DNA from 3 places in the Verrucosispora sp. WMMC514 genome. Region 1 is predicted to be linked to each of the others. Evidence: riboswitches for the same ligand, from Rfam matches in the RefSeq annotation. Region 1 holds a riboswitch; each other region holds the start of a gene.
What was found. Region 1 has a riboswitch for cobalamin ahead of O7597_RS25310 (ribonucleoside-diphosphate reductase subunit alpha). Riboswitches for the same ligand answer to the same signal wherever they lie in the genome.
Positions count from the first base shown of each region.

Region 2: linked by a shared signal. The riboswitch ahead of O7597_RS04910 (prenyltransferase/squalene oxidase repeat-containing protein) and the one ahead of O7597_RS25310 (ribonucleoside-diphosphate reductase subunit alpha) in region 1 are both predicted to bind cobalamin.
Region 3: linked by a shared signal. The riboswitch ahead of metE (5-methyltetrahydropteroyltriglutamate--homocysteine S-methyltransferase) and the one ahead of O7597_RS25310 (ribonucleoside-diphosphate reductase subunit alpha) in region 1 are both predicted to bind cobalamin.

Region 1 covers NZ_CP114906.1:5,438,742-5,448,123, forward strand. The annotation lists gene O7597_RS25295 (helix-turn-helix transcriptional regulator) at 1-513, shown strand, start outside; gene O7597_RS25300 (hypothetical protein) at 723-872, shown strand; gene O7597_RS25305 (hypothetical protein) at 869-1,216, shown strand; cobalamin riboswitch at 1,370-1,576, shown strand; gene O7597_RS25310 (ribonucleoside-diphosphate reductase subunit alpha) at 1,718-4,090, shown strand; gene O7597_RS25315 (ribonucleotide-diphosphate reductase subunit beta) at 4,126-5,121, shown strand; gene O7597_RS25320 (ABC transporter ATP-binding protein) at 5,201-5,992, opposite strand; gene O7597_RS25325 (ABC transporter substrate-binding protein) at 5,989-6,975, opposite strand; gene O7597_RS25330 (iron ABC transporter permease) at 7,001-8,098, opposite strand; gene O7597_RS25335 (alanine racemase) at 8,236-9,382, opposite strand, start outside.
Region 2 covers NZ_CP114906.1:1,086,783-1,096,164, forward strand. The annotation lists gene O7597_RS04870 (hypothetical protein) at 1-1, opposite strand, end outside; gene O7597_RS04875 (superoxide dismutase) at 6-620, opposite strand; gene def (peptide deformylase) at 685-1,233, shown strand; partial or broken gene O7597_RS04885 (tRNA (adenosine(37)-N6)-threonylcarbamoyltransferase complex transferase subunit TsaD) at 1,237-1,347, shown strand; gene O7597_RS04890 (ECF transporter S component) at 1,361-2,218, opposite strand; gene O7597_RS04895 (ATP-binding cassette domain-containing protein) at 2,215-3,846, opposite strand; gene O7597_RS04900 (CbiQ family ECF transporter T component) at 3,843-5,084, opposite strand; gene O7597_RS04905 (hypothetical protein) at 5,077-5,937, opposite strand; gene O7597_RS04910 (prenyltransferase/squalene oxidase repeat-containing protein) at 5,934-7,388, opposite strand; cobalamin riboswitch at 7,517-7,659, opposite strand; gene O7597_RS04915 (hypothetical protein) at 7,736-8,230, opposite strand; gene O7597_RS04920 (peptidase) at 8,262-9,305, opposite strand.
Region 3 covers NZ_CP114906.1:6,575,874-6,585,255, reverse strand. The annotation lists gene O7597_RS30395 (FtsX-like permease family protein) at 1-3,070, opposite strand, end outside; gene O7597_RS30390 (ABC transporter ATP-binding protein) at 3,078-3,800, opposite strand; gene O7597_RS30385 (ABC transporter ATP-binding protein) at 3,797-4,729, opposite strand; gene O7597_RS30380 (ferredoxin reductase family protein) at 5,131-6,489, shown strand; gene O7597_RS30375 (alpha/beta hydrolase) at 6,707-7,441, shown strand; cobalamin riboswitch at 7,510-7,721, shown strand; gene metE (5-methyltetrahydropteroyltriglutamate--homocysteine S-methyltransferase) at 7,832-9,382, shown strand, end outside.

The DNA.
Region 1 (9,382 bases):
CCGGCGGAGCTGGCGGTGTGGGGCTGGCTGCTGCTCGCCGCCGCCGCTGCTGCCGCCCGGGACAACCGAGCCGACGACGCGAACGCGCTGCTCGACGCGGCGGCGGCTGGCGCGGCGCGGCTTGCGGACCGGCCGGTGGGCGGAGGGCACCTGGCGATCCTTGGCGGATTCCGCGCGGCCCGGGTGGAGATGATGCGGGTGGAGGCGGCGGCCGTTGCGGGGGATGCCGGCCGGGTGTTGGAGATGGCCGAGCGGGTGCCGGTCGGGGCCACGGTGGCCACGGTGGCCACGTCGTGGCAGCGGCACCGGCTAGATGTGGCGTGGGCGTACGTCCAGCAACGGCAGTATGCCGACGCCACCGGGGTGCTGTTGGACCTGCGGGATCGGGCTCCGACGTGGCTGCGGCAACAGCGGTACGCTCGCGACATCGTGCAGCAGATCACCAACGGGCGCCGTCGGGCGATGTCGACAGAACTGTCCGAGCTGGCCACGCTCGTCGGCTGCACGCTCTGACCTGTACACCACGTACCAGTCACACCGCTGACCTGCGCGTCTGGTCGTTGACGTCCCTGGTAGTTCGTCGGTCTAACCGGGACGGTGGGCGGGAGATGCCGGGCGTGGTCCCCCTGCGCCGGGCATCTGCGGCGGCGGCGGTGTCTATCGCGTCCCACCCGGTGCGGGGAACCCGCCGCCGCCTTCCTGAACATGGCGGAGGTGATGACGTGAGCAGGTGGCGCAGGTTCTGGTGGTGGCTGCGGCGGCGGCCGAGGCCGCTAGCTGACGGCAGGCAGTGGCGGGAGACCGTCGAGCAGGAGGCCGCCCGGCAACGCCTGCTCGACCAGGCCCGGAGCAGCGCCCGGTGGCTGGCATGACCGGGCGACCCGTGCGCTACCGCGACGCTATGGCCGCTGAGGCGATCCGGATCGGTCGCGCTGTCGACGCCCTGCCCGGCCGCCTCGGCGACCAGCACCTACCACGCCGGCCGCAGTGGACGTGCGGCACCTGCGACGGCGAACCGGTGTGGCCGTGCGCTCCGGCGCGGGTGCGACTCGCCGAGGCGTACGGCCGGGACCGGGTGGGCCTGTCGATGTACGCGGGTGCCTTGTTGACGGCGGCGTTGGACGACCTGCCGCGCGAGGATCCCGGCGAGCTGACCACCCGGTTCCTCGCGTGGCTGCGGTGCACCTGCGGGGCGGGTAGCCGCGCCGGGGCGTGACCGACGATCAGCATCCCGTCGCATCCGCCGTCCTTTTCGTACGCCTGCCTGCCTGCGACCGGTCAAGCACGGACCGGCATAGCCGGATGTGACCCACGTTGCAGGACACGCCGACACACCATCTGGTGTCTTGCGTTCGTGGGCCACCCATATATGGTGTCACCCGTAGCTGGTTCGGGCGCCCATCCGGGGCGGCCGAGGCAAGAGGGAACCCGGTGGGAATCCGGGGCTGCCCCGCAGCGGTGAGTGGGAACGACAGCCGTCACGAAGCACTGGGCCACGGCCTGGGAAGCGACGGCCAGTAGGAGCGCGTTAGCACGCCCACGAGTCCGAAGACCTGCCAGCACGCCGCCCGCACTCGTGGGCGGCGGCCGCAGGCCGCGTGGGACGGCCGACGCCAGGAACGGGCCGTGCCGCCTGCGCGGATCCCGTGGCGTCCTCCCGCGTGTCCGAGGCCCTCGGTGACGGCGCGAGGAGAGAGACGTGACGGTCGTGCGGGAGATGGCGGCCTCCGGCCCAGCTGTGTCGGAGCAGCGCCGGCAGGTGATGCAGGTCCGCAAGCGCGACGGCGCCACGGAACCGGTGGACGTCAACAAGATCGTCCGTGCGGTGGAGCGGTGGGTTGCCGACCTCGACGAGGTGGATCCGCTGCGGGTGGCCACGAAGACCATCAGCGGTCTGTACGACGGTGCCACCACCGCCGAGCTGGACAAGCTGTCCATCCAGACGGCCGCCGAGCTGATCGGTGCGGAGCCGCAGTACTCGAAGCTGGCGGCGCGGCTGCTGGCCGCGTACGTGGACAAGGAGGTCCGTGGGCAGCAGGTGGCGAGCTTCAGCCAGTCCATCCGGTACGCGCACGGCCTGGGGCTGATCGGGGACGCCACGGCCGATTTCGTGGCCCGTAACGCGCGCAAGCTGGACGACGCGGTGGACCCGGACGGCGACCTGCGGTTCGAGTACTTCGGGCTGCGTACGGTCGCGGACCGCTACCTGCTGCGGCATCCGCAGACCCGGCTGGTGGTGGAGACGCCGCAGTACTGGCTGCTACGGGTGGCCTGCGGGCTGTCGCAGACGCCGGGCGAGGCGATCGCGTTCTACCGGCTGATGTCGAGCCTGGCCTACCTGCCGAGTTCACCGACGCTGTTCAACTCGGGTACCCGGCACACGCAGATGTCGTCGTGTTTCCTTGTCGACTCGCCGCGCGACGAACTCGACTCGATCTACGAGCGTTACCACCAGGTGGCGAAGCTGTCGAAGTTCTCCGGCGGGATCGGCATCTCCTGGTCGCGGGTGCGGGGTCGGGGTGCGCTGATCCGGGGCACCAACGGCAGGTCGAACGGCATCGTGCCGTTCCTGAAGACGCTCGACGCCGGGGTGGCGGCGGTCAACCAGGGTGGCCGACGCAAGGGCGCGGCCTGCGTCTACCTGGAGCCGTGGCACCCGGACATCGAGGAGTTCCTGGAGTTGCGGGACAACACCGGGGAGGAGTCCCGGCGTACCCACAACCTGAACCTGGCCAACTGGATCCCGGACGAGTTCATGCGGCGGGTCGAGGCCGACGGCGACTGGTCGCTGGTCGACCCGTCGGACGCGCCGGAGCTGCCGGACCTGTTCGGCGAGGCGTTCGACGAGGCGTACCGGGCGGCGGAGAAGAAGGCCGTCCGGACGGTCAAGGCCCGCGACCTGTACGGCCGGATGATGCGTACGCTCGCGCAGACCGGCAACGGTTGGATGACCTTCAAGGACGCCGCGAACCGGCTGTCCAACCAGACCGGTGCGCCCGGCAACACGATCCACCTGTCGAACCTGTGCACGGAGATGCTGGAGGTCAACAGCGACACCGAGACGGCCGTGTGCAACCTGGGCTCGGTCAACCTGGGCGCGCACGTCACCGCCGACGGCGTCGACTGGGAGAAGCTGCGCGCGACGGTACGCACGGCTGTGGTGTTCCTCGACCGGGTGATCGACATCAACTACTACCCGGCCGAGCAGACGGCGGTGTCGAACCCGCGCTGGCGACCGGTCGGGCTCGGGCTGATGGGGCTGCAGGACGCGTTGTTCACCCTGCGCCTGCCGTTCGATTCGGCGTCGGCACGGGAGCTGTCGACCCGGGTGCAGGAGGAGATCTTCCTGACCGCGCTGGAGACGTCGGCCGGGCTGGCCGAGCGGTTCGGCCCGCATCCTGCGTACGCCGAAACCCGGGCCGCGAAGGGTGAGCTGCATCCCGACCTGTGGGGCGCGGAGGTGACGCAGACGCAGCGGTGGACCGCGCTGCGGGAGCGGGTCGCCCGCCACGGGCTGCGGAACTCGCTGCTGGTGGCCATCGCGCCGACCGCCACGATCGCTTCGATCGCCGGGTGTTACGAGTGCATCGAGCCGCAGGTGTCCAACCTGTTCAAGCGGGAGACGATGTCCGGTGAGTTCCTCCAGATCAACACGTACCTGGTCCGGGAGTTGAAGGCGCGCGGGCTGTGGACGGCGCCGATCCGGGAGCAGATCAAGCGGGCCGACGGGTCGGTGCAGGGCATCGCCGAGCTGCCGGCGGAGGTGCGGGAGCTGTTCCGTACCGCGTGGGAGCTGCCGCAGCGGGCGCTGATCGACCTGGCCGCCGCCCGGGCCCCGTTCATCGACCAGTCGCAGTCGCTGAACCTGTTCCTGAGCGCGCCGACCATCGGCAAGCTCTCCTCGATGTACCTGTACGCCTGGAAGGCCGGGCTGAAGACCACCTACTACCTGCGGTCGCGTCCCGCGACCCGGATCCAGCAGGCCACCGTCGCCGTCACCCCGGCGATCAAGCCGGTCGTCGCGGTCAGCGACGACGAGGCGTTGGCCTGTTCCCTGGAGAACCCCGAGAGCTGCGAGGCGTGCCAGTGACCACCGTTTCCGAACCCGACACCGGCCAGCGGCAGATGCTGCTCGATCCCGGCATGGACCTGACCCTGCGGCCGATGCGCTACCCGCAGTTCTTCGACCGGTTCAAGGACGCCATCAAGAACACCTGGACCGTCGAGGAGGTGGATCTGCACGCCGACCTCGCCGACCTGGCCAAGCTCTCCCCGGCGGAGCAGCACCTCGTGTCCCGGCTGGTCGCCTTCTTCGCCACCGGCGACACCATCGTGGCCAACAACCTCGTGCTCAACCTGTACCAGCACGTCAACTCGCCGGAGGGCCGGCTCTACCTGTCCCGGCAGCTGTTCGAGGAGGCGGTGCACGTCCAGTTCTACCTGAACCTCCTGGACACCTATGTGCCGGACGAGCGGGAACGGTTCGCGGCGTTCGCGGCGGTGGAGAACATCCCGTCGATCGCCCGCAAGGCCGAGTTCTGCTTCAAGTGGATCGACTCGATCTTCGAGCTGCGCGAGTTGCGGACCCGCGCGGACCGGCGCGCCTTCCTGCTGAATCTGATCTGCTTCGCCGCCTGCATCGAGGGACTGTTCTTCTACGGTGCCTTCGCCTACGTGTACTTCCTGCGGTCCCGGGGTCTGCTGCACGGCCTGGCCTCCGGCACCAACTGGGTGTTCCGGGACGAGTCGATGCACATGGCCTTCGCCTTCGACGTGGTCGAGACCGTACGCGCCGAGGAGCCGGACCTGTTCGACGACGAGATGCGCCAGCAGGTCCGGGACATGCTCGCCGAGGCCGTCGAGTGCGAGGTGCAGTTCGCCGCCGACCTGCTCGAACAGGGCGTGTCCGGGCTGTCCCTGGCCGACATGCGCGAGTATCTCCAGCACGTCGCCGACCGCCGGCTGGCGCAGTTGGAGATCGAGCCGCGGTACGGGTCGAAGAACCCGTTCGCCTTCATGGAGTTGCAGGACGTGCAGGAGTTGTCCAACTTCTTCGAACGGCGGGTGTCGGCCTACCAGGTCGGAGTCTCCGGCACGGTCGCCTTCGACGACGACTTCTGACGGCGGTCCCATCCGCTGACCGAGGGCCGGCCCGGCGATGATCCTGCCGATCGTCGCCGAGCCGGGCCGCCGGCCGGTCTCAGACCCGGCTGGCGGTCCTTTCGACGGCGGGCTGGTCGTTCGGGTGGAACAGCAGGTGGATGGTGCCGTCGAGGTCGAGGCGCTGGATCCCGATGCCGTAGACGGGTTCGAGAACGGCAGGGTCGAGGACCTGCTCGGTGGTGCCGGCGGCGGCGACTCCACCCTGGCCGAGCAGCACCAGGTCGTCGCAGTAGCGGGCGGCGAGGTTCAGGCCGTGCAGCACGACGACGGCGCAGGTGCCGAGGTTGCGTACCAGCCGTAGGATCTCGTGCTGGTAGCGGATGTCGAGGTGGTTCGTCGGCTCGTCGAGCAGCAGGTGGGTGGCCTGCTGGGCCAGCGCCCGGGCGATGAGCACCCGCTGGCGTTCGCCGCCGGAGAGGCTGGCGAACGCCCGGGACCCCAGGTGGGCGGCACCGACCCGGGTCAGGCACTGCGCCGCGATCTCGTGGTCCGTCCGGCCGGTGCGCTGAAAGGTGGTCAGGTGCGGACCGCGGCCCAGCAACACCAACTCGGCCACGGTGAGGGCGGTCTCGCCGCCGGTCTCCTGCACCACCACGGCCAGTCGGCGCGCGGCCTCCCGCGGCGGCAGCGCGCCCAGGTCGTCGCCGTCCACGGCGACCCGTCCGGTGCCGCCGCGCAGCGCGCCGTAGAGCAGCCGCAGCAGCGTGGTCTTGCCGCTGCCGTTGGGGCCGATCAGTCCGAGCACCCGTCCGGGTCGCGCGGTGACGCTGACGCCGTCGATCACCGGGTTGGCGCCGTAGCGCCAGGACACCCGGGTCGCCTGGATCACGAGTCGGCCCCGAACCGTTGCACGATGCGCTCCAGCCCGTCGATCGACAGCGGGGTCGGCGGCTCGGTGAAGTTGAACAGCTGGGTCAGCACGTTGCCGTCGCGTACCGCGTTGAGCTTCTCGGCGCCGGGCAGGCCGGTCAGGCCCTGCTCGACGGCGGCGGGGTCACCGTCGCTGTAGAGCAGGATCAGCACGTCGGGGTTTCGGCCGAGCAGTTCCTCGACGGTGACCTCGAAGACCCGCTCCGGCGTGTCACCGAAGACGTTGCGGAAGCCGGCGGCCTCAAGTTGCGGGTGGGCCATGCTGGCGGTGCCGTACGCGTACGTGGTGCCGCCGCCGACCGTCGGGTACAGCACGGCGGCGGTACGACCGGACGCCGCCGAAGCGCCGGCCTGGATCTTCGCCATCCGCTGCCGGAGCGCGTCGACCGCTGTGGCCGCCTCCGTTTCGCGGCCGAACACCCGACCGTAGGTCTCCAGCTGGCGGTAGATGTCGTCGAAGCTGGGGGTGGCGGTGTTGTCCGGGCACATGGCCGGCTCCTCCAGCAGCGGGATGTCCACCGCCGTGAGGGTGTCGCGGGACAGGTTGTCGACCTCACCGAGCACCAGGTCGGGCTGCTGGCTGATCACCACCTCCTTGGAGATCTGCAGGTGCCCGCTGGTGTCGGTCTTGTCGGTCAGCAGCGGAATGCGGTCCAGTTCGGCGAGGGTCTCCGCGTCGTAGTACTCGCTGGGGTACTGCCCGGCCCGGGCGGTGACCCGGTCCAGCACGCCCAGCGCGTGCAGGTACGGCACGGCCGCGCTCTTGAGCAGCACGACCCGCTCCGGCGCGGCGTCGAAGGTCACCTCCACGCCGCAGTTGGTGACGGTGACCGGGTATCCCGGGGCGGCGGTGGCCGGCTCGTCGGCGGCACCGCCGCAGGCGGCGACCAGCAGCGCGAGAGTGGACATGGTCGCGGTGACGGCGAGACGGGTTGCCTTCATCGGTGCTCCTCGGCTCATCGGGCGCTCAGGCGCCGGTGGCGTGCAGACGACGGATCAGGACCAGCAGGAAGGGGGCGCCGAGCAGGGCGGTGATGATGCCGATCGGGATCTCCTGGGGGGCCAGCAGCACCCGGGCGAGCACGTCGGCCCAGACCAGCAGGATCGCGCCGAGCAGCGCGGCCACGGGCACCACGCGCACGTGCGGGGCGCCGACGATGCGGCGGGCGAGGTGCGGCACGACGAGGCCGACGAAGCCGATGCTGCCGGCGGCCGAGACCAGTACGCCGACACTGAGCGACACGAGCACGAGCAGCCGCAGGCGGAACCGGTCGGGTGACACGCCAAGCGTCTGGGCGGTCTCGTCGCCGATGGCCAGCACGTCGAGGCGTCGCCCGACGACGGTCAGGTATCCGATCATGCCGCAGAGCACGACGGCGGCGACCAGCAGGAGGGCGTTCCACCGGGCCAGTCCGAGGGAGCCGAGCAGCCAGAACATCACCGACCGGGCCCCCTCGGCGGACCCCGAGGCGAAGATCAGGAAGCTGGTGGTGGCGTAGAGGGCGTAGCCGACGGCGACGCCGGACAGCAGCAGCCGGATCGAGGTCACCCGTCCGCCGCTGCGGGCGATCAGGAAGACCAGCAGCGACGCGCCGAGCGCGCCGAGGAAGGCGCTGCTGGACAGGGCGTACTGCCCGAAGCCGGCGCCGGCGCCGAACAGGATCGCGGCGGCGGCGCCGCTGGAGGCGCCGGAGTTGATGCCCAGCAGGTACGGGTCGGCCAGCACGTTGCGCACCATGGCCTGCAACGCCACTCCGCAGGCGGCCAGCCCGGCACCGACGAGCATGCCGAGCAGCACCCGGGGCAGCCGGACCTGCCAGACGATGGCTTCCTGCGGTGCGGTCCAGGTGACCTCGCCGGGCAGGCCGACGAGGTGATGCCCGATGATCCGCGCCACCGTCGCCGGGGGGATGCCGATCGCGCCGGAGCCGACCGCGGTCACCCCGGTGAGGACCAGCGCGACCGTCAGCGCGACCAGCCAGATCCCGGTCCGGCGGCGTTGCGCCGCCACGCCGAGCAGGTCCGGCCGGCTCCCGGACCGGGCGGTGGCGGTCACCGCACCCATCTGCACTCCCTTAGCTATTGCAAAACTCTGGCAATAAGCTACCAGCAAGATCAGGGCAGCGGGAAGCGGGGGCGTGGTCCGGGTCGTCATGTCCGGTGTCGGCCTGCCGAGCTGAGAGCGTCACCGGATCATGGTGATCAACAGCGGTTGCCGGCCGGATCTGCCGGTCGACGGCCCCAGTTCCGGGCCACGTCGAGCGGGTCGCCGGTGGTGAAGTGCGGCGGATCGTGCATCAGGAAGTCGCGGTGGCTGATGTTCCACGCGTAGGCGCCGGCCATCGAGAACACCAGCACGTCGCCGACCGCGACCGGGCCGCTGACGGCGTCGCGGGCCAGTACGTCCTTCGGTGTGCAGAGCTGGCCGACGACCGTGACCGGGCCACCGTCGGTCCGTGGCCCGGCACCGCCCCGGGGCACCACGACGAAGGGTTGCGAGTGTCCCTTGGCCGCCGGAGTCCGCAGGTGATGGGTGCCGCCGGCCACGATCACGAACCACTGACCCCGGGACCGCTTCACGTCGATCACCTCGGTCACGTACGACCCGCAGTAGACCGCGACGGCGCGGCCGGGCTCGATCCGCAGCCGGACGGTCGGGTAGCTGTCCGCCACCTCGCCGAGCAGCCGACCGTAGCCGGGCCAGTCGAAGCGGTGCTGCGGGTGGCGGTAGTCGACGGCCATGCCGCCGCCGACGTTCACCTCCTGCGCGCCCACCTGCCGCACCGCCCAGTCGGTCACCTCGCGCGCCACCACGGCGGCGGTCGCCGCGTCGAGCCCGCTGGCCAGGTGGGCGTGCACGCCCCGGACCCGGACGCCCTCCGGCGGGTCGGCGGCGAGCCGGACCGCCTCCGGTGGGTCCATCCCGAACGGGCTCGCCTGCCCACCCATCACCAGGACCGCCCCCGGTGTGGCGACCGGCAGGTTCACCCGCAGCAGCACGTCGACGGTACGCCCGGCGGCCCGGGCCAGGGCCGCCAGCCGGTGCAGTTCGGCGGCGGACTCCACGTGCACCCGGTGCACGTCGGCGGCCAGCGCGGCCGAGAGATCCGCGTCGGTCTTGCCCGGACCGGCGAAGGCGGCCACCCGCCGGCCGGGCAGCACGGCCGCGAGGTGACGCAGTTCGCCGCGACTGGCCGCCTCGAAACCGTCGACAGTGGCCGCGAGGGTGCGCAGCATCCCCGGATCGGGATTGGCCTTGACCGCGTAGAGCAGCTCGACCCGTTCGGGCAGCGCCGCCCGGACGGCGGCGGCGTGCGTGGCCAGGTCGGCGAGGTCGTAGACGTACGTC
Region 2 (9,382 bases), 2.5 Mb from region 1:
TGCGGTCAGAGCTTCGGCGTGGTGGCGCGGGCGGCATCGAACCGGGCGATCACGTCCGACCAGTTGACCAGGTTCCACAGCCGGTCCACGTAGTCGGGCCGCACGTTCTTGTACTGCAGGTAGTAGGCGTGCTCCCAGGCGTCGAACACCAGCAGCGGCGTGGAGCCCTGCCCCACGTTGCCGTGGTGGTCGTAGACCTGCTCCACGATCAGCCGCTGCGCGAGCGGCTCCCAGGCCAGCACACCCCAACCGGAACCCTGCACGCCCTTGGTGGCGGCCGAGAGCTGCCCGGCGAACGCCTCAAACGAACCGAAGTGCTCCTCGATCGCCGCCGCCAACTCGCCGTCGGGACGGTCGCCACCATCCGGGGAGAGGTTCCCCCAGAAAATCGAGTGCAGCACGTGCCCGGAGAGGTTGAACGCGTACGTCTTCTCCAGACCGACAAGAGTGGAGAAGTCGCCCTTGGCCCGGGCCTCGACGAGCTGCTCCAGACCGTCGTTGGCGCCCTTGACGTACGCGGCGTGGTGCTTATCGTGGTGCAGCTCAAGGATCTGCCCCGACATCGCCGGCTCCAACGCGCCGTAGTCGTAGGGCAGGTCGGGCAGGGTGTAAACCGCCATCAGAACTCCTCTGGGACTGCTGCTCTTACTGCAAAGCTTTGGCAATTGCATAGGATAGGCCACTGTGCAGACCTCGACAGGCACCCCGCGCCCCATCACCCGTTACGGCACGCCCGTCCTGCACCGTCGCTGTGCCGAGGTGACCGACTTCGACGACGTCCTCGCCCAGCTCGTCGCCGACATGTTCGCCAGCATGTACGCCGCCCACGGCGTCGGCTTGGCCGCCAACCAGATCGGCGTCGACGCCCGGATCTTCGTCGTCGACTGCCCCGACGCCACCGGCGCCCGCACCGTGGCCACCGTCGTCAACCCGGTCCTGCACCTACCCGAGCACCGCGACCTGGTGACCGACACCGAGGGCTGCCTCTCCGTCCCCGGCCAGCACGCCGAACTGGCCCGCTGCGCCACCGCCACCGTCACCGGATTCGACATGCACGGTCAGGAAGTCCGGCTGGACGGCACCGGCACCCTGGCCCGCTGCTTCCAACACGAGGTCGACCACCTCGACGGCCTCGCCTACGTCGACCGACTTCCCAGCAAACTCCGCAAACGCATCCTCACCACCAACGCCGAACACCCTGGCGTCGGCGTGGGCACCGGCCAGGACGACTGACCGATGCCGGTCGTCCTGGGCATCGAAACCTCCTGCGACGAGACCGGCGTCGGCATCGTCGCCGACGGCGTCCTGCTCGGCGACGCCCTCGCCACCAGCATGGACGAACACGCCTGCTCGGCCTGCCCTACCCCGGCGGCCGCACACCGAGACCGCTGTCTTGCCCGGGCGGGATGGCTGGCCCTGGTGTCGTGGCGAAGGTGACCGGCGCCTCGAAGGCGGCGCGCCGGGCGGCGCGGCGCAGAGCAGCCAGGACGGCGGGTCCGACCAGGACGATGGCCATCACGGTGGTGATGGCGCGGCCGGTGTCCCACCCGAAGGTGGAGGTGACGGCGGTGAACACGGCGAAGCGGTGCAGGTTGTCCAGCACCGGCGCCCCGGCGACGTAGGAGAGCTGGGTGTCCGCGCCGATGCTGAACGGCCAGAACCACAGGTTCATCAGCAGCCCGTAGCCGTAGGCGGCGATCGCACCGTAGCCGGCCAGCACGGCGATCTCGGCCCGGCCCCGCAACCGGGCCGGCAGCAGCCCGGCGCCGAGGCCGATCCACGCGGCGGCCAGCATCTGGAACGGCAGCCACGGGCCGACACCGGCGGTGAGCAGGGCGGAGGCGAACAGCGAGGTGGCGCCGAGCAGGAACCCGAAGCCGGGTCCGAAGACCCGGCCGGCGAGCACGAGCAGGAAGAACACCGTTTCGATGCCGGCGGTGCCGGCTCCGAGCGGACGTAGGGCCGCGTTGACGGCGGCGAGCACGCCGAGCATCGCCAGGGCCTTGCTGTCGATGCCGCCGGAGCTGAGTTCGGCCAGGACGAGGGCCAGCAGGATCGGTAGTACGGCGATGAAGACCAGTGGTGCCTCGGTGGTCCGGGCCATGCTCTCGGGTTGGGCTGGTACGAAGAACGGCCAGCTGAAGGTGGCCAGCGCGGCGACGGAGGCCAGGACCAGCACGACGGCCGTACGCGGGGCGACCCGCAGGGCGGTCGTCATCCTCGTGTCCGTGTGGCGGCCAGCGCGGCGGTGACCTGGTCCACGGTCAGCCAGGGCTGCGGTGCCAGCACCTTGGCGACCTGCGGGGCGAACGCGGGTGAGGCGAGCATGACCTCGGCGGTGCTGCCGTCGGCCACGATTTCCCCCTGCGCCATCACGACAACGCGGTCGGCGAGGGTGGCGACGAGTTCGACGTCATGGGTGGCGACGACGATCGCCCGACCTTCGGTGGCCAACCGCCGGGCGATCGCGGTGAACTGCCGTTTGGCACGGTAATCCAAGCCTCGGGTGGGCTCGTCGAGCAGCACGACCTGTGGTGCGGCGGTGAGCTGGACGGCGAGCGCGAGGGCCAGCCGCTGCCCTTCCGACAGATCGCGGGGATGCTGGTCGCCGGGCAGCGCGGGGGTGAGCTGGTCCAGCAGCGCCCGGCAGGTGCCCACGGATGCGTCGGACTCCCGGTCGGCCTGGGCGCATTCGGCTTCCACCGTCTCCAGATAGAGGAGGTCACCTGGGGTCTGCGGCACCAGTCCGACCCGTCGTCGAGCACGCCCGGCGGGCAGTGTTTTCGGGTCGGTGGCGCCGTCGGGGCCGACGACGGTGACAGTTCCGCTGTGCCGTGGGCCGCTGCCCTGCACCGCCCAGAGCAGGCTGGACTTGCCGGAGCCGTTGCGGCCCATCAGCGCGACGATCCGGCCGGGATGCAGGTCGAGATCCACGCCGGCCACGGCGACGGTGCCGGGGTAGCGCACCACGATGTTGCGGGCGGCCAGTACCGGCAGACCAGCCGGTGGTGGTGTGGCCGGAGGCGCCGGGGCGTCGGCGAGCCGCTGCCGCAGGTCCGATGCGCGGCGACGGGCGTCGCGTACGGACAGCGGCAAGGGTGTCCAGCCGGCAGCCCGGCCCAGGTCGACAAGGGGTGGCGCGAGATCGACGTCGGCGAGCACAGCGGCCGGTTCGCCGTCGATGACGGTGCCGTCGCCGGGCAGGTAGAGCAGGCGGTCGGCATACTGCACGACACGTTCGAGGCGGTGCTCGGCCACCACGACGGTGACGCCGAGGTCGTGGACCAGGCGGGTGACGGCGGCCAGGACATCCTCTGCGGCGGTGGGGTCCAGGGCGGAGGTCGGTTCGTCGAGGACGAGCACCTGCGGGTGGCTGGTGAGCACGGCGCCGATGGCGACCCGCTGCTGCTGCCCGCCCGACAGGGTCCGGAGCGGACGGTCCCGGAGCTCGGCGATGCCGAGCAGGTCGAGGGTCTCCTCGACGCGTTTACGCATGACCGGCGCCGGCAGGGCAAGTTGTTCCATGCCGTAGGCGAGTTCCTCTTCGACGGTGTCGGTGACGAATCCGGCGAGGGGATCCTGGCCGACGACTCCGACGACGTCGGCGAGGTCACGGGGAGGGTGGCTGCGGGTGTCGCGGCCCTGCACGGTGACGGTGCCGTGGAGCGTGCCGCCGGTGAAGTGCGGCACCAGCCCGTTGATGGCCCGCAGCAGAGTCGACTTCCCGGCGCCGGTGCGGCCAGCGACCAGGCACAACTCGCCCTCGGGGATGTGCAGGTTCACGTCGCGCAGCATCGGTTCGGGGGTTTCGGCGTAGTGGACGGTCACCCGACTGAAGTCGATCAACGTAGGGCCTCCGGCTCGCTGGTGTCGCGCTTCGGCGAGCTGCGGGTCGTGCCGTTCGGTGGGATGAGCACCGGGCGGCGGGTGCGGTGAGCCGCGAGTGTCGGCGGCGGTGCCAGCCAGGCCGGCGCGACCGCGACCGCGACGACCAGGAGCATCAGCGGGGTCAGCTCGGGCCAGGTGAGCGGGCTCACCGGCGGGTAGAGCCGGTCCGGGGCCACGGATCCGGCCACCGCCATCACGACGGCGGTGGCCGCCCCGCAGCCGGCGACGGCAACCTCCGTGATCCGCCAGCGGTCCGGCCGGTAGCGGCTGCGCCGGACCTGCCGGCCGGCCAGCAGCATTCCGATGACGGCTGTCGCCAGACCGACGATCAGCATCGGCAGACCGAGGTAGCCGGGCACTGTCGTGTCGAGCAGCCCGTACGTGCCGACGCAGACCCCGACCAGGCCGGCGAGCACCAGCCCGCCGGTGAAGGCGCGCTGGCCGGCAGGTATCGCCGCGCTGCGGCCGTAGCCGCGCGAATCCATGGCCGCGGCCAGGGCTAGGGATCGGTCCAGGGCGTCGGCCAGCACCGGCAGTGCGATGCCCCGTAGGGCACGCAGACCCTGCCCGGCGGCACCGCGCAGCCGGCGGGCCCGGCGTACCCGCAGCACACTTTCCACAAGTTGCGGAGCCACCGACAACGCGACCACCACGGCGGTGCTGATCGCGTACAAGGCACCAGGGACCGCTTTCAGCAGGCGTTTCGGGTTGGCCAGAGCGTTGGCGGCACCGAGGCAGATGAGCATCGCCGCCAGGCGCAGCCCGTCGTAGAAGCCGCCGAGGAGTTGTTCGGCGGCGACCGGGCCGAACAGCCGGATGCCGGCCGCCCACGCCGGCAGCGGAATCTCCGGCAGGTGAAGCAGGACGTGGTCCCCCTGTCCGCCGCCGAAGACGAGGCGGAACACCACCCGCATGGCCACGATCACCGCGCCGAGCATCAGGTACATCCGGAATGCGAACGCCCAGGGGGCGTCACCGCGGCGGCGGACGACCACAAGCGCGGCAGCGGCGATGAGCAGCGCCAGCGGCAGCGGGTTGGTGGTGTGGCTGGCCGCGGTCGCCAGACCGAGTGCCCACAGCCACCAGGCACCCGGGTGCAGGGCGCGGGGTAGCCGTCTCGCCAGGGCCGGCCGGCTGTCAGGCGGTGTCACAGGTGGCTGTCGCGCAACCCCGTCAGCGGTGGCCTGATCAGTCATCCGGCTCGGCGGTTCGCCGGCGGCGGGCGGCGACGAGCCCGCCACCCGCCAGCGCGACCAGCAGGAGCACCCCCGCCACGGTGCCCAGCGGGAGGCCGTCGGTGTCACGCGTGGCGCTGAACTCGGTCGCCGGGTACGAGTCCGTCGGATCGGCCGACGGGGCAACGGGCGCAGCCGCGAGCGGCGGAGCGGTGGCGGCCGTCGTCGGCACGGATGAGCTGCCGGAAGGGGTCGCGGTGGCGGCGGCCACCGGTGGGGTCAGGGTAAACCCGGCCGGTGGGGTACCGCCCGACATCGCCGGTGCGGACGTACGGGGTGCGGGCGGCGGAGGCGCGGGTGGTGTGGTGCGCGGCGGTGGTGCGGGCCGGGCGGGGGCCACACCAGGTCGGGGTGCGCTGTCGGCGTTGCGGTTGAGCGAGAACGACCAGCCTTCGAAGCTGCCCGATGGTGGCTTGCGGTTGAGCACACCCTTGTCGCTGTAGGTCCAGGTACCCCCGTTGGGCGCGTGCCAGTATGACCAGTAGGCGCTGGCCGGTGGCGTGTCGACGCACTTCTCCGTGCTGGCCGAGGGCTTGCCCTCGATCCGGCAGATGAATCCCTCGCCCCAGCGCAGTGTGCCGGCGATCCGGAAGCCGGCGGCCTTCAACGCCGCCAGGCCGGTGGCCTGGTCGCCGGGGGCGCACCGGACGACGGTGCCGCCGCCGAGTTCCTTGAAGTCAACCACGACGGTCACACCGGCGGCGTCGGGGCAGTAACCCGCGCTGCCGGCGGCCGCTGCCGGACCCGAACCGACCAAAACACTGGCGGCGGCCACGGCGAGGGTGACGGCGAGGCGGGTCGCCCGGATGCTCATGTGGCCCGCCGACGGCCGAGCACCAGCAGCACCGCTCCCCCGCCGAGCAGCAGCAGGGCGGTGAGCACGTACCCGCCGATCGCCGCGCCGGTGGTTGGCAGCCGGCCCGGTCCGGCGGCGGGACTGGTGACGGAGGCAGCGGGAGTCGGCGTCGTGGTGGGGGTGGGTGGCGTGCCGCCCGGGGAGGCGCTCGGTGTCGGGCTGTGGGTGGGCGCGGTGGTCGGTGTGGGCGAGGCGGACGGGGACGGTCGTCCGGTCGGGCTGGGTGAGCCGGTCGGCGTGGGTGGCACGGTGGCCGATGGGGTGGGCTCACCGGAGGGCGGCACGTCGAGGCCGATCCGGCTCAGCGGCACCTGGGCCAGCCCGAGTAGCGCCTGGGCGGTGGCGCGCCGCCACTGGTCCCGGAACGTGTCGGCGATGCCGTCGGCGACCGCCTCGGTCAACGCGTCGCTGGCGTAGGCGATGGCGCCGGCGTCGGCCGCCGCGGCACCACCGTTGGCGGTGGTGAGCTGCAGCGCCGCCAGGGCTTCGGCGGCCCGTGCCGCTCCGGCGTCGCGCCCGGCCGCGGCCAGGGCCTGCCCGGCCAGGCCCGTGCTGTTGGAGTTCGCGCCGCTGGTCGGCCCCGACCCGCCGAACGACCCGTCGGCGCGTTGCTGCGCCACCAGCCAGTCCGCGCCGCGCTGAGCGGCCTCGTCCGCACCTGTTGCGTCGGTCGCGAGCAGTGCTTGCACGGCCATGGCGGTCGAGTCGACGTCGAGGGTGGCACTGGCCTGGGTGTCGCAGGAAGGCGACGGTGCTCCGTCGGCGTCGGGGTAGAGCCGGAAGCCGCCGGCCGTGCACTGCTGCTGGATGAGGAAGTCGACGGTTTCCTGCGGCGCGCCGCCGCTGCGGGCCAGGCCCAGCACGGCAAAGGACTGATCGAAGGTGTTGCTGGGGTCCGGGCCGGTGGCCTCGGTGGTCCGGCTGGTGATCCGGCCCCGCTGGTGCCCGGTGCCCGCCGCGGACAGCAGGGCCACGGTCTCGGCACGCAGGTCCCAGCCGCCGAAGTCGGTGGGGTCGGCACCGGCGGCGGAGGCCACGTAGAGCAGTTTCGCGGTGGCACCCCCGTCGGTGAAGCCCTCGATGCCCCAGTCGTCGTAGCTGTTGTAGGACCGTACGTGCGCGGCGATCTGCGCCGTCGCCGCCTGTCGAGTAGAGCCGGCCACCCCGGTGGCGGCGAGAGCGATCACGCCGTCGATGCTCAGCCCCCAGTCCTCGGGAGTGAACGGTCCAGGTAGGACGCCGTCGACGTATTCCCCGGCGAGCCAGGTCGCGGCGTCGCGCGCGGCGGCGGTGTGGGTTGGCGATGGCGCGGCGGCCACGCCGAGGGGGGTGGTCGCGACGATGGCGAGCGCTGCGGCGGTGGCGGCGCCGAGACCGGCGCCGACGCGCCGGAGCGGGAACGTGGGCATGAGGGGTGCCTTTCGCAGAGCGGTCGGTGAAAGCTCCGGAAGGCACCGACGGGCGGCATCCGCTCGCGTGGCCGCGACGAGATGCTGTACCTCGGTTACCCGGACTCCACCCTGTAGACCTCGACAGTGGAAGCCGCTCGTCCTGTGCGGGGCATTCCGGCTCGCGAGGCGGTGCTCGCTCACGGTTGCGGGTCAGCGTCGGCTTCTACCGACTTCCCCCCGTACGGGACGTATTCAGTTGTGTACCCGGCGCACCGGGTGTCGCCACCGTACCGCCGGTCACCTCTCGGCGCCAGCGTGGCGGGCGACACCCGGCACGTCCACGGCTCGTGAAGGGTACACGCAGGTCAGGGGGCGGTGATGCTGGGTGCCGCGCCGGAGCCGAAGGACCAGCCCTCGACCGTGCCCGGGGCCGGGTTGTAGCTGGTCGCCCCCAACGTGCTGTAGGTCCAGGAGGCGCCGCTGCCGGAGGCGTGCCAGTACGACCAGTACGCGCTGGCCGGCGGGGTGTTGATGCACGGCTCCGTCGCGGCGGTCGGCTTTCCGTTGATCCGGCAGACGAACGCCAACCCCCACCGCTTCGTACCGGTCACCGTGAAGCCGGCACCCTGCAGGGCGGCCAGGCCCGTGGCCGGGTCACCGAGCGCGCACGCCACCTGGACGCCGCCGCCGAGCGCACCGTAGTCGACCACCACGGTGACCCCCGACGTCCCGGTGCACGCGGCGGCCTGCGCGGCCCGTGGAGACGGCTCGACAGCAATCAACCCGACGGCGACGACAGCCACCGCCGCGATGCTCGCCAGCCACCGACGGACGGGATCATAGACCTGCGACATGAGCACTCCTTCTGGTGGGACGGAATCTGCCGGCCGGTCAGCGGCAGGGCAGAGTGGGTGCGCCGGCGGTCGCGGTGACAGTGGAGAGCCGGGCATATCCGGTGCCGGTCAGACCGAGAACAGCCTGCGCGGTGGCGCGGGGGGCGGTACCGGGATCGAAGACGCCGCCGTCGAAGTCGACAGCGCCCCGGTCGGCGACCGGGGCGGCACACCCGACCTGAAGATCGGCCAGGAACACGCGGGCCCGGGCCCAGGCCAGCGGCCGTCCACCGTCACGCAGCGCCTGAGCTGCCAACCCGGTGCTGTTGGCGTTCGCGACCCCACCCGCGTTGGTGAACCCACCGTCGGCGCGTTGCACCGAAAGCAGCCATTGCAGCCCTGCGGCGGCATCAGCCTTACGACCGGCGGCCCGCAACGCCTGCACCGCGACGGCCGTGACGTCCACATCCGACACACAGACCGGCTGCGCGGGCAGCAGCGGATAGCCGCCGTCGGGGCACCGGGTACCCGCCAGCCAACCGGCGGCAACCGCCGGCACACCTTGCGCGGTCCGGTCCAGCGCGAGAATCGCGAAGGACTGGCTGAACGAGTTACTGAAATCACCCCACGCCGACCGGTCGGTGAACCGGCCACCCGGGTCCTGGAGCGACTCCAACCGGGCGATGAGATCCACACCGCCGACGTCGGTCGGGTCACCACCGCGGACCGCGACGGCGAGTGCGAGCTTGGCGGTCGCGCCCGCGTACGCCTCAGTGGTGCCGTCACCGATGTACCCGTCACGCACGTCCGGCCGGGTCGCCCAGGCCAGGGCTCGAGCGCCGAAGTCGTCGGCGACACCGGCGGCGGCGAACGCGAAGACCGCGTCCAGGGTCAACCCCTGGTCCGGGTACGCGACCCCGTCGAAGACGGCCTCGAAGCGTTCCCCGTCGACAAGCTGTCGGGCCAACCAGCCCGCGGCCGCATCGGATCGGACGGTGCCGGCCTGCGGGGGCGCGGCGATCACGGGTGTGGTCAGAGTGAGGGCGGCGAGCACACCGCAAAGCAGGGCGAGCAGGCGGTGCCGGCTCAGGCGGACGACCATCGGACGCGCCTTTCCGGCCCGGCGGTCGTCAGAAACCCGGCCCGCCCGGCGACGGCGCGGCTGGCCGGCCTCCGACC
Region 3 (9,382 bases), 1.1 Mb from region 1:
GCGCGGCCTCGGCCGGCCACGGCCAGTGTGGCTGGGCGGCCGGCACGGGCGCGGCACCGGAGTCGGAGCGTACGAGCAGGGGAGCGACGACGCGGGTGGCGAGCGCGCCGACGGCCGCGCCCGCCGCGAGCAGGGGCAGCAGAACGCCGACGTGCTGGCCCAGCAGCACGGCCCGGATGCCGCGTCGGGACATCCCCAGGCCGCGTAGCCGCGCCACCTCCACGGCGCGGGCCTGCAGGTCGCAGGTGACGTGCAGGACGACGCCGGTGAGCAGCAGCAGGGCCGCGGCCGGCACGACGAGCCGCAGCGCGGCCGGCAGCCCGGCGTGCAGCGGGCCACCGGTCAGCCGGGCGGTCTCCGCCTCGCGGGTCGCGACGGTGCCCAGGTGCAGGGCGGCGGCCCGGTCGGCGGCACCGGGTCCGGCCGGGTCACCGACCCACCAGGCGTCGACCGGGAACGTCAGATCGCCGGCGACCGCGCGGGCGCGGGACAGCAGGTCCAGGTCGGCCAGGACGGCCACGGCACCGGGGGCGGACGGCACGGTCGGCACGACGTCGGTGACGACGATCGGGACGGCCGTGGTGCCGACCGTGAGGCTGAGCTGGCTGCCGATGTCGGCACCGACCTCGCTGGCGAAGCGGGCGGAGACGGCGACGGGCACCGGGCCGGGGGCCGGGAAGGCGGTGGCGACGAGGTTGGGGGCGGCGTACGCGACGCTGCCGAGGTCGACGGTCGCCGCCATCCGCAGCGCCGTCCCCGTCGACGTGGCCGAGAGCCCGACGGTCGGGTCGCGCAGCGTGCTCGGCACCGGCGACACCGACATGGCGGTCCAGTCCGATCCCACCGTCGATCCGGCCGACGGCACGGTGAGCGTGACGGCGACGGCGGCGCGGCCACCGACCCCGTACCCGGCATCCGGTCCGGCCTCGACCGGCAGGGACACCGCGACGAGGCGCAGTCCGTCGGCGGTCGCGCACGCGGGCAACCGGTGCGCCCGGCCGTCGAGTGGCACGGCGGGACCGGTGCAGGGTATGCGCAGGCCGGTGGCGTCCTGCAGCAGCAGCCGGGGCGTCACGGCGAGGTTGGTGTCGCCGGTCGCGGTTCCGGTCAGCACGAGCGAGGCTCCGGCCGGAACGGGTACGCCGGTGACGCGGGTCGGTGGGGCGAGCAACGCTGCCACGTCCGGCCAGGTGCGGTCACCGTCGAGCCGCCCGCGCAGCAGCGCGTCGGCGCGGCTGGTGTCGACGGCGACCAGGCGCGGCGCGTCGCCGGCGGTGCCGAGCCACTGACCGACCGCGGTACCCCGGTCGAGGGCCGGACTCACCGTCCCCTCGGTGACCGCGCCGACGACCGCGCCCTCTCCGGGCGCCGGCGCCGTGCTGAGGGCGAGGGCCAGGTCGGTGCCGACGGAGAGCGCGGCCTGGTCGCGCTGCGACTGCTGCCACGTGGTGTCGAAGGCGAGGCCGAAGGTGCCGGCCGCGCAGGCCAGCCCGACGAGCAGCCCGGCGGCGACCGCCTGGGGCCGGCGGGCGGCCTCGGCGACCGCCAGCGGGAGCGCCAGCCCGCGGGCTCGGTACGCCAACCGGTCGACGCCGCGCAGGGCGGGCAGCACCACCCGCAGCGCCAGCGCGGCGCCCGCGGTGAGCAGCAGCGCCGGCGCGAGTACCCGGACCACGTCGGCGCGCGGGCTCGCGGCGGTGGGTTGCGCGTACAGCTGCCACCAGCCGGCGGCGGCGAACACCGCGAGCAGCAGGTCGGTGCCGGACCGGGCCAGCAGGTCGCGGCGGGTGCGTCGGGCGTCGGGCGCCGGGCCGGGCCGGATCGCGAGCACGGTGAGGACGGCGGCGAGGACCAGCGCGCCGCCGGCCACCGCGAGGACCTGGACACCGGTCACGGCCGGCCGGGCGGTCAGGCCGGCGCCGTCCAGCGGCGGCAGGTGGGTCAGGCCGGCGTGTACGGCCGACGAGGCCGGTATCGCGAGCGCGGCGGCGACGGCGGCGACGACGACGGCATCGAGCGTCGCGGTGGCGGCGAGTTGGCGGCGACTGGTGCCGAGGGCGGACCGCAGCGCGGTCTCGTCGGCGCGCACGCCTGCGGTCAGTCGGCCGGCGAGGACGAGTGCCGTCGCGGTCAGGACACCGCCGAGGACGGCGACGGCGAGCACGACGGCGGCGGTGACGTGCCGCTGGTCGTCGGCGGACCGCAGGGTCAGCGGCAGGTCGGAGGCGACCCGGGCGAGCCGGACGCGGTCGCCGAGGGCGGCGGCCAACCGACGGTCGGCGCCGCGGACGGACCCGGCCACGGTCTCCAGATCGCGGCGGTTGGCCTGGGACAGGTCCGGGTGGGCGGTGACCTCCATCCGGTCGACGGTGGCGCCCGTGGTGATCAGGTCGGCGAGGTCGACGAGGAACGGGCCGTAGGCGTTCACCGGCTGCCGGAAGCGACCGTCCTGGTGGCCGGTGGCGGAACCGGCCGCGGCCAGCGGGTCGCGGTCCCAGCCGCGTCCCGGCAGCGGGCGGACCACACCGACGACCGTCACGTCGATGGCCGGGACGGGCGCGTGCGCCAGCTCGGCGCCGAGGCGCACCCGCCGACCGGTGGTGAGGTCGAGCAGCTGGGCGGTGGACTCCAGCAGCACGGCGTCACCACGGTCGCGTGGCCAACGCCCGGTGACCAACTCGGCTCGGGTCGGCAGGTCGTCCAGCCCCGACAGGTACGCCTGCGCCGGGACGGTGGTGCCGGGGGCGAGCGTGGGCGGCAGCGCCCGCAGCACCGTCGACGCCCGCGTGGTGGTGGTCACCGGGAACGGGGCGAGCGCGGCGGCCACCGCGGTACGGGTGTCGGCGGCGACGGACCAGGTGTCCCGGCCCTCGACGGTGCCGGTGTAGACGGTCACGTCGACGGCGGCCGGCGCGGCGCGGGCCATGGCGACCTCCAGCGCCCGCTCGGTGGTGCGGGTGCTCAGCAGGGTGCAGGTGCCCAGCAGGGTCGCGCCGACCGTGACGATGCCGACGAGGGCCGCCAGCAACGGCCACTGCGCGCGGGCGCGCCGGATGACCAGCCTCAGCATCGACGCGTCACCTGGCGTCCGGCACGGGCTCGGGCGGTCGTCCGGCTGTCTCGTCGGTGAGCTGCCCGTCGTCGATGCGGATCACCCGGTCGGCCAGTGCCATCATCACCGGGTCGTGGGTGGACACGAGTGCGGTGACGCCTTCGGATTCGACCACTGCGCGCAGCAGGGCCATCACCGACAGTCCGGTCTCGGCGTCCAGTTGCCCGGTGGGCTCGTCGGCGACCAGGAGCCGGGGCGAGGCGGCCAGCGCACGGGCGATCGCCACTCGCTGCTGCTGGCCGCCGGACAGCTCGGCCGGCCGCTGCCGGGCGTGGTCGGCCAGGCCGACCAGGTCCAGCAGCAACTCGACCCGGCGCTCACGCTCGGCCGGGGCGACGCGGGCCAGCCGCAGCGGGGCGGCGACGTTCTCCGCGGCCGACAGCACCGGGATCAACCCGAAGCTCTGGAAGACGTAGGACACCTTCTCCCGTCGTAACCGGGACAGGCCGTCCTCGTCGAGGTCGGTGACGTCGGTGCCGTCGACGTGCACCGTGCCGGCGTCCGGGCGGTCGAGGCCGCCGACGGTGTTGAGCAGGGTGGTCTTGCCCGAGCCGGAGCGGCCGACGAGCGCCACCATGGAGCCGGCGGCCACGTCGAACGACACGCCGCGCAGGGCGTGTACGACGGTCGGCCCGGTGCGGAAGCGCCGGTGCACGTCGCGCACGCGCAGCAGCGGCTCGCCGCTCATTCGTCGCTTCCCGAATCGGGGCGGATCGTGATGTGGTCGGGTTCCAGGGCCAGCCGGACCCGCCGGGTCAGCGCCAGCGCCTGACGGAAGTCACGGGGCACCTGCACCCGCCCGGCCCGGTCCATCACGGCGTACTCCTCGGCGATCACCTGGGTGTCGCCCTGCTCGTTGGTGGTGGTGCGGCGCAGCACCTCGCTGCTGGTGCGTCCGTCCCGGATCGCGACGGTCCGTTCGACCTGGCCGCTGACCGCCGGGTCATGGGTCACCACCACGACGGTGACGCCGTACCGCCGGTTGACCTCCCGGAGTACGCCGAAGACCTCCGCGGACGTGGCGGCGTCCAACTCGCCGGTCGGCTCGTCGGCGAGCAGGATCCGCGGCTGGTTGGCCAGCGCCACCGCGATCGCGACCCGCATCTGCTGCCCCCCGGACAGTTGCCCGGGGCGCCGCTCGGCGCAGTCGGCGACACCGAGGCTGTCCAGCAGTTCGGCGGCGCGCTCCCGGCGCTCCCGCTTCGCGGTACGGGCCGCCGTCATCGGCAGGTCCACCATCTCCCGCGCGGTGAGGTACGGGATCAGGTTGCTCGCCGTCTGCTGCCGCACGAACCCGACGGTGTGCCGCCGGTACGCCACCCGATCCGCGCGGGACATCGTCAGCAGGTTCCACCGGTCGACCCGGACCCGCCCGGCGGTGGGGGCGTCGATGCCGGCCAGGATGGAGAGCAACGTCGACTTGCCCGACCCGGAGGCACCGACGACGGCGACCAGCTCACCGCCGGCCACGGTCAGGTCCAGTCCCTGCAGTGCCTGCACCTCGATCGAACCGGTCTGGTAGATCCGCACCAGGTTCTCGCAGACGATGAGCGCGTCCCGGCCGAACTCGGGGGCGCGCGCGGACGACTGCGGCAGGGACAGCGGTGTGCTGGCCATTCCTTCCCTCCGTCCGGGTCGGGCCGGCGTCGAGCCAGCCTGGGCTGGCGGTCCGGCGCACCGAACCGGCCCTTGGGGTCGTCGGGCCGGCCCGCCTGGTTGCCGGAGGGGTCGAGGGTCCGATCGCCCCCACCGACGCAGATTGAAGCAGTTTCGCAACCGGCGGCTCCGTTGACCATGCCCCCGGCTGGCTTTCCTGCGCCCCTGGCAGCCACACGTCGCGGCGCGGGCGGCGGCGCAGCGTGTGGTGGCACCGCGACCTCGCCGCTCGCGGGCTCGGCACCGGGCAGGTTGCGATCGTGCTCGGCGAGCTTCCGGGCGCACGCCGACGCTGGCACGCTGAGGCGGACGGAACGGAATCCCACGCCACCCCGACCGGGACCGCTTCAGGAAGGCTCACGATGTCCACGACCACCTTCACCGCCGCCGCGGCAGGTCCGGTGCGCCGCACCGGCCAGGCTCGGGCCGCGTACCTGCTGCTCTGGACGTTTGTCCTGGTCAACCTGGTGATCCTCCAGGTCATGTTCGCTCATCCGAGCCGGCCGACGCCCAACACCCTGACCGCGATCGGCCGTTTCCTCGGCCTGCATCTGGCTTTCGTGATGGCACTGCAACTGCTGCTGATCGGCCGGATGCCGTTCCTGGAACGGCGGATCGGCATGGACAAGCTCACCAACTGGCACCGCTGGACCGGGTTCGCGGTCTTCTGGCTGGTCGTGCTGCACCCGACGTTCGTGCTGCTCGGCTACGCACAGATCGACCGGATCTCCTTCTTCGCCGAGATCCCGAACCTGGCCCGGCAGATGCCGGTGCTACTGGGCATGATCGCCGCAGTCCTGATCGGCGTGCTGGCGTCCACCTCGGTACGGATCGCCCGCCGCCGCATGTCGTACGAGCTCTGGCACGCCATCCACCTGGTGGTGTACGTGGTGATCGTGCTGTCGGTGATCCACCAGATCTACGAGGGCGCCTCGTTCGCCGGCAGCGCCGTCGCCAAGGCCTACTGGTGGGGGTTGTGGGCCTTCGCGGTCGGCTCGTTGCTGACCAACCGCCTGGTCGTGCCGCTGGTGCGCAACGTCCGGCACCGGCTGCGGGTCGTCGCGGTGGTGCCGGAGACCGACAACGTCGTGTCCGTCCACGTTGCCGGCAACCGCCTCGACCGGCTGCGCGCCCGTCCCGGCCAGTTCTTCTGGTGGCGTTTCCCGGGGCACAACTCCTGGTGGCAGGTCAACCCGTGGTCGCTGTCGGCGGCGCCCGACGGTCGCACGCTGCGGCTGACGGCGAAGGCGATCGGCTCCACCAGCGCCGGGCTGCGGCAGTTGCCGGTGGGCACCCGGGTCTACGCCGAGGGTCCGTACGGCGCCCTCACCACCGCCGCCCGCACCCGGGAGAACAGCCTGCTGATCGCCGGTGGCATCGGCATCACTCCGATCCGGGCGCTGCTGGAGGACCCGGAGTTGACCGGAGACGTCGTGGTGCTCTACCGGGCCCGCACGCCCGCCGACGCGGTACTGATCGATGAGCTGCGCGATCTGGCACAGGCCAGGGGCGCCCGCCTGCACCTGCTGACCGGTCGCACCGCCGACGGCAGCCAGCCGTTCAGTCCGGAGAGTCTGCGCGGCCTGGTCCCCGACATCGCCGAGCGCGACGTCTACCTGTGCGGTCCCGCGGCGATGGCCGGCACCGTGCGACGCAGCCTGCGCGCCCTGCGGGTTCCGTCCCGCCAACAGCATGTCGAGGCGTTCCGGTTGGGGGTGTGAACCTCACCGGCCGACAGTGCGCGAGGCGAGCGGAAGCGGCGCGGGAAACCCCGTGGCGGACCGGGACGGCCCGCTGCTAGTTTGCCCGAAGGCCGTGCGAGAGACCGAGGAGGTGGTACCCGTGAACGTTTCGACATGGGTGCTCCCCTCCGGGGTCACGGTCGGGCGGTAGGTCGCCCGGGAGCGCCGTTCACACGCACTCCCGAAAGGCACGACCATGCGATTCACCTCCGAACGACACCTCGACGACGGCGTCTTCGAACGCGGGTTCACGCTCGGCGACATCCCCGGTTTCCTGTGGACACCCGCGTTCGCGACCGCACCGGTTCCGCTGATCCTGCTCGGTCACCCGCCACTGGGGCTGGGCCGGATGTACCCCCGTCTGGTGGCGCGGGCCCGGGGCGCCGCAGCGGACGGCTTCGCCGCCGCCGCGGTCGAGCTGCCCGGCAGCGGTGACCGGCCGCGTTGGGCCGCCGCCGAGCAGGCTCGCGCCGAACTGCACCGGGTGCTGGCGGCGGGCGAGGCGGTGAGCGACGAGATCGTGGACGCTCTCGTCCTCCCGCTCGTCGACCGGGCGGTCCCGGAAGCACAGGCCGCCCTGGACTCCCTCCTGTCGCTGCCCGAGATCGGCGGCCCCGTCGGGTACTCCGGGGGAGTGATCTCGGTCGGCGTCCGACTCGCGGTGGTGGAGCCCCGGATCGTGGCCGCCGGTCTCTTCGCCGGAAGTTTCGTCCCGCGCCTCATCGTCGAACAGGCCCGGCAGGTCACCATTCCGCTGCACATGCTGTTGCAGTGGGACGACGAGGGCAACGACCGGCAGGCGGCGCTGGAGCTGTTCGACGCCTTCGGCTCCACGGAGAAGACGCTGCACGCCAACATGGGCGGACACACCGGTGTGCCCTGGTACGCGGGGGAGGACGCCGGCCGGTTCTTCGCCCGGCACCTGCGCTAGTGCGGTGTCCGGCCTGCTCGCGGTCCCGCAGGCCGGACACCTCGGGCTTAGCCGGCGGTGTGGCCCGTACGATGGCCGGTGGTGCTGGTTCGTCCCGCCCGGGTGGGTGGGGCGTCGTAAGAGGGAACCCGGTGTGAATCCGGGACTGCCCCGCAGCGGTGAGTGGGAACGACCGCCGTCAACAAAGCACTGGACCGTGAGGTCTGGGAAGCGACGGCCAGTAGGCGACCTGGTGTCATGCCCGCGAGTCCGAAGACCTGCCAGTGCTGCGCACGCCGCCGGCGTGCGTCGCCGGCGGTCCCGTGGGAGGACCAGGGCGGAAGCCGGTACCCGAGGTGTACCCGTCTTCCCTCCCGTGTCCGCCGGACACTTCGAGGGAAGGAACCCTTGGTGAGTACCGCATTCGGGCAGAGCACCGTGCTCGGCTACCCACGCATCGGCGCGAACCGTGAACTGAAGAAGGCCGTCGAGGCGTACTGGGCCGGCACCATCGACGCCGAGGCTCTGGCCGCCACCGCCGCCGGCCTCCGGGCGCAGGTGTGGCGGACGCTGCGCGACGCCCGTCTCGACGCGATCCCGTCGAACACCTTCTCCTACTACGACCAGATGCTCGACACGGCGGTCGCGGTCGGCGCGGTCCCGGACCGGTTCACCCGGCTGGGTCTGTCCGCGCTGGACACCTACTTCGCCATGGCACGTGGTGTCGACGCCGAGCCGGCGTTGGAGCTGACGAAGTGGTTCGACACCAACTACCACTACCTGGTGCCGGAGATCGCCCCGGACACCGTCTTCACCGCCAACCCGGCTAAGGCGCTTGACGAGTACGCCGAGGCCCGCGACCTGGGCATCACCACCCGGCCGGTGTTCGTCGGACCGGCCACGTTCCTGCTGCTGGCCAAGGGCGTCGACCCGTTCGCTCGGCTGGACGACCTGGTCCAGACGTACGCCCGGATTCTCGCCGAGCTGGCGCACGCGGGCGTCAGCTGGGTGCAACTGGACGAGCCCGCCTACGCCGCCGACCGTAGCCCAGCCGAGATCGACGCCCTGCGCCGCGCCTACACCCGGCTCGGCGACCTCACGCACCGACCGCGGATCTTCGTGGCGACCTACTTCGGTGACCTCGGCGACGCGCTGCCGGCCCTGCTGGACACCCCGGTCGACGCCGTCGGTCTGGACCTGGTCGCCGGCGCGGGCAACCTGCACCGTCTCGCCGCCGCCGGACCACTCGGTGGCAAGACCATCGTCGCCGGCCTGGTCGACGGTCGGAACGTCTGGCGTACCGACCTGCGGGCCGCTGTCGCGGCCGGCGCGACGGTCGCCGGGCTGGCCGACCACGTCGCCGTCTCGTCGTCCTGCTCGCTGTTGCACGTTCCGGTCGACCTGTCCGCCGAGACGCATCTCGACCCCCGGCTGTCCGAGCGGCTGGCGTTCGCCCGGCAGAAGGTCGACGAGATCGTCGTGCTCGGCCGCGCGCTGCGCGACGGCACCACCGCGCTGCCCGCGCCCCTGCCGGCCACCCCGGCAAACTGGCGTCACGACGACGTACGCGGCCGCCTCGCCGCGCTGCGCCCGGCCGACCGGCAGCGCGGCGACTATCCCACCCGGGCCGCCCGGCAGCAGGAACGACTGGGTCTGCCGGAGTTGCCGACCACCACGATCGGGTCGTTCCCGCAGACCGCCGAGCTGCGGAGGGCCCGCGCCGCGCACCGGGCCGGCAGCCTCGACGACGCCGGCTACGCGTCCCGGATGCGCACCGAGGTGGAGCAGGTCGTCCGGTTGCAGGAACAGCTGGGTCTGGACGTGCTCGTGCACGGGGAGCCGGAACGCAACGACATGGTGCAGTACTTCGGCGAGCAACTCGACGGTTTCGCCGCCACGCGGCACGGCTGGGTGCAGTCCTACGGCTCCCGCTGCGTACGCCCGCCGATCATCTACGGCGAC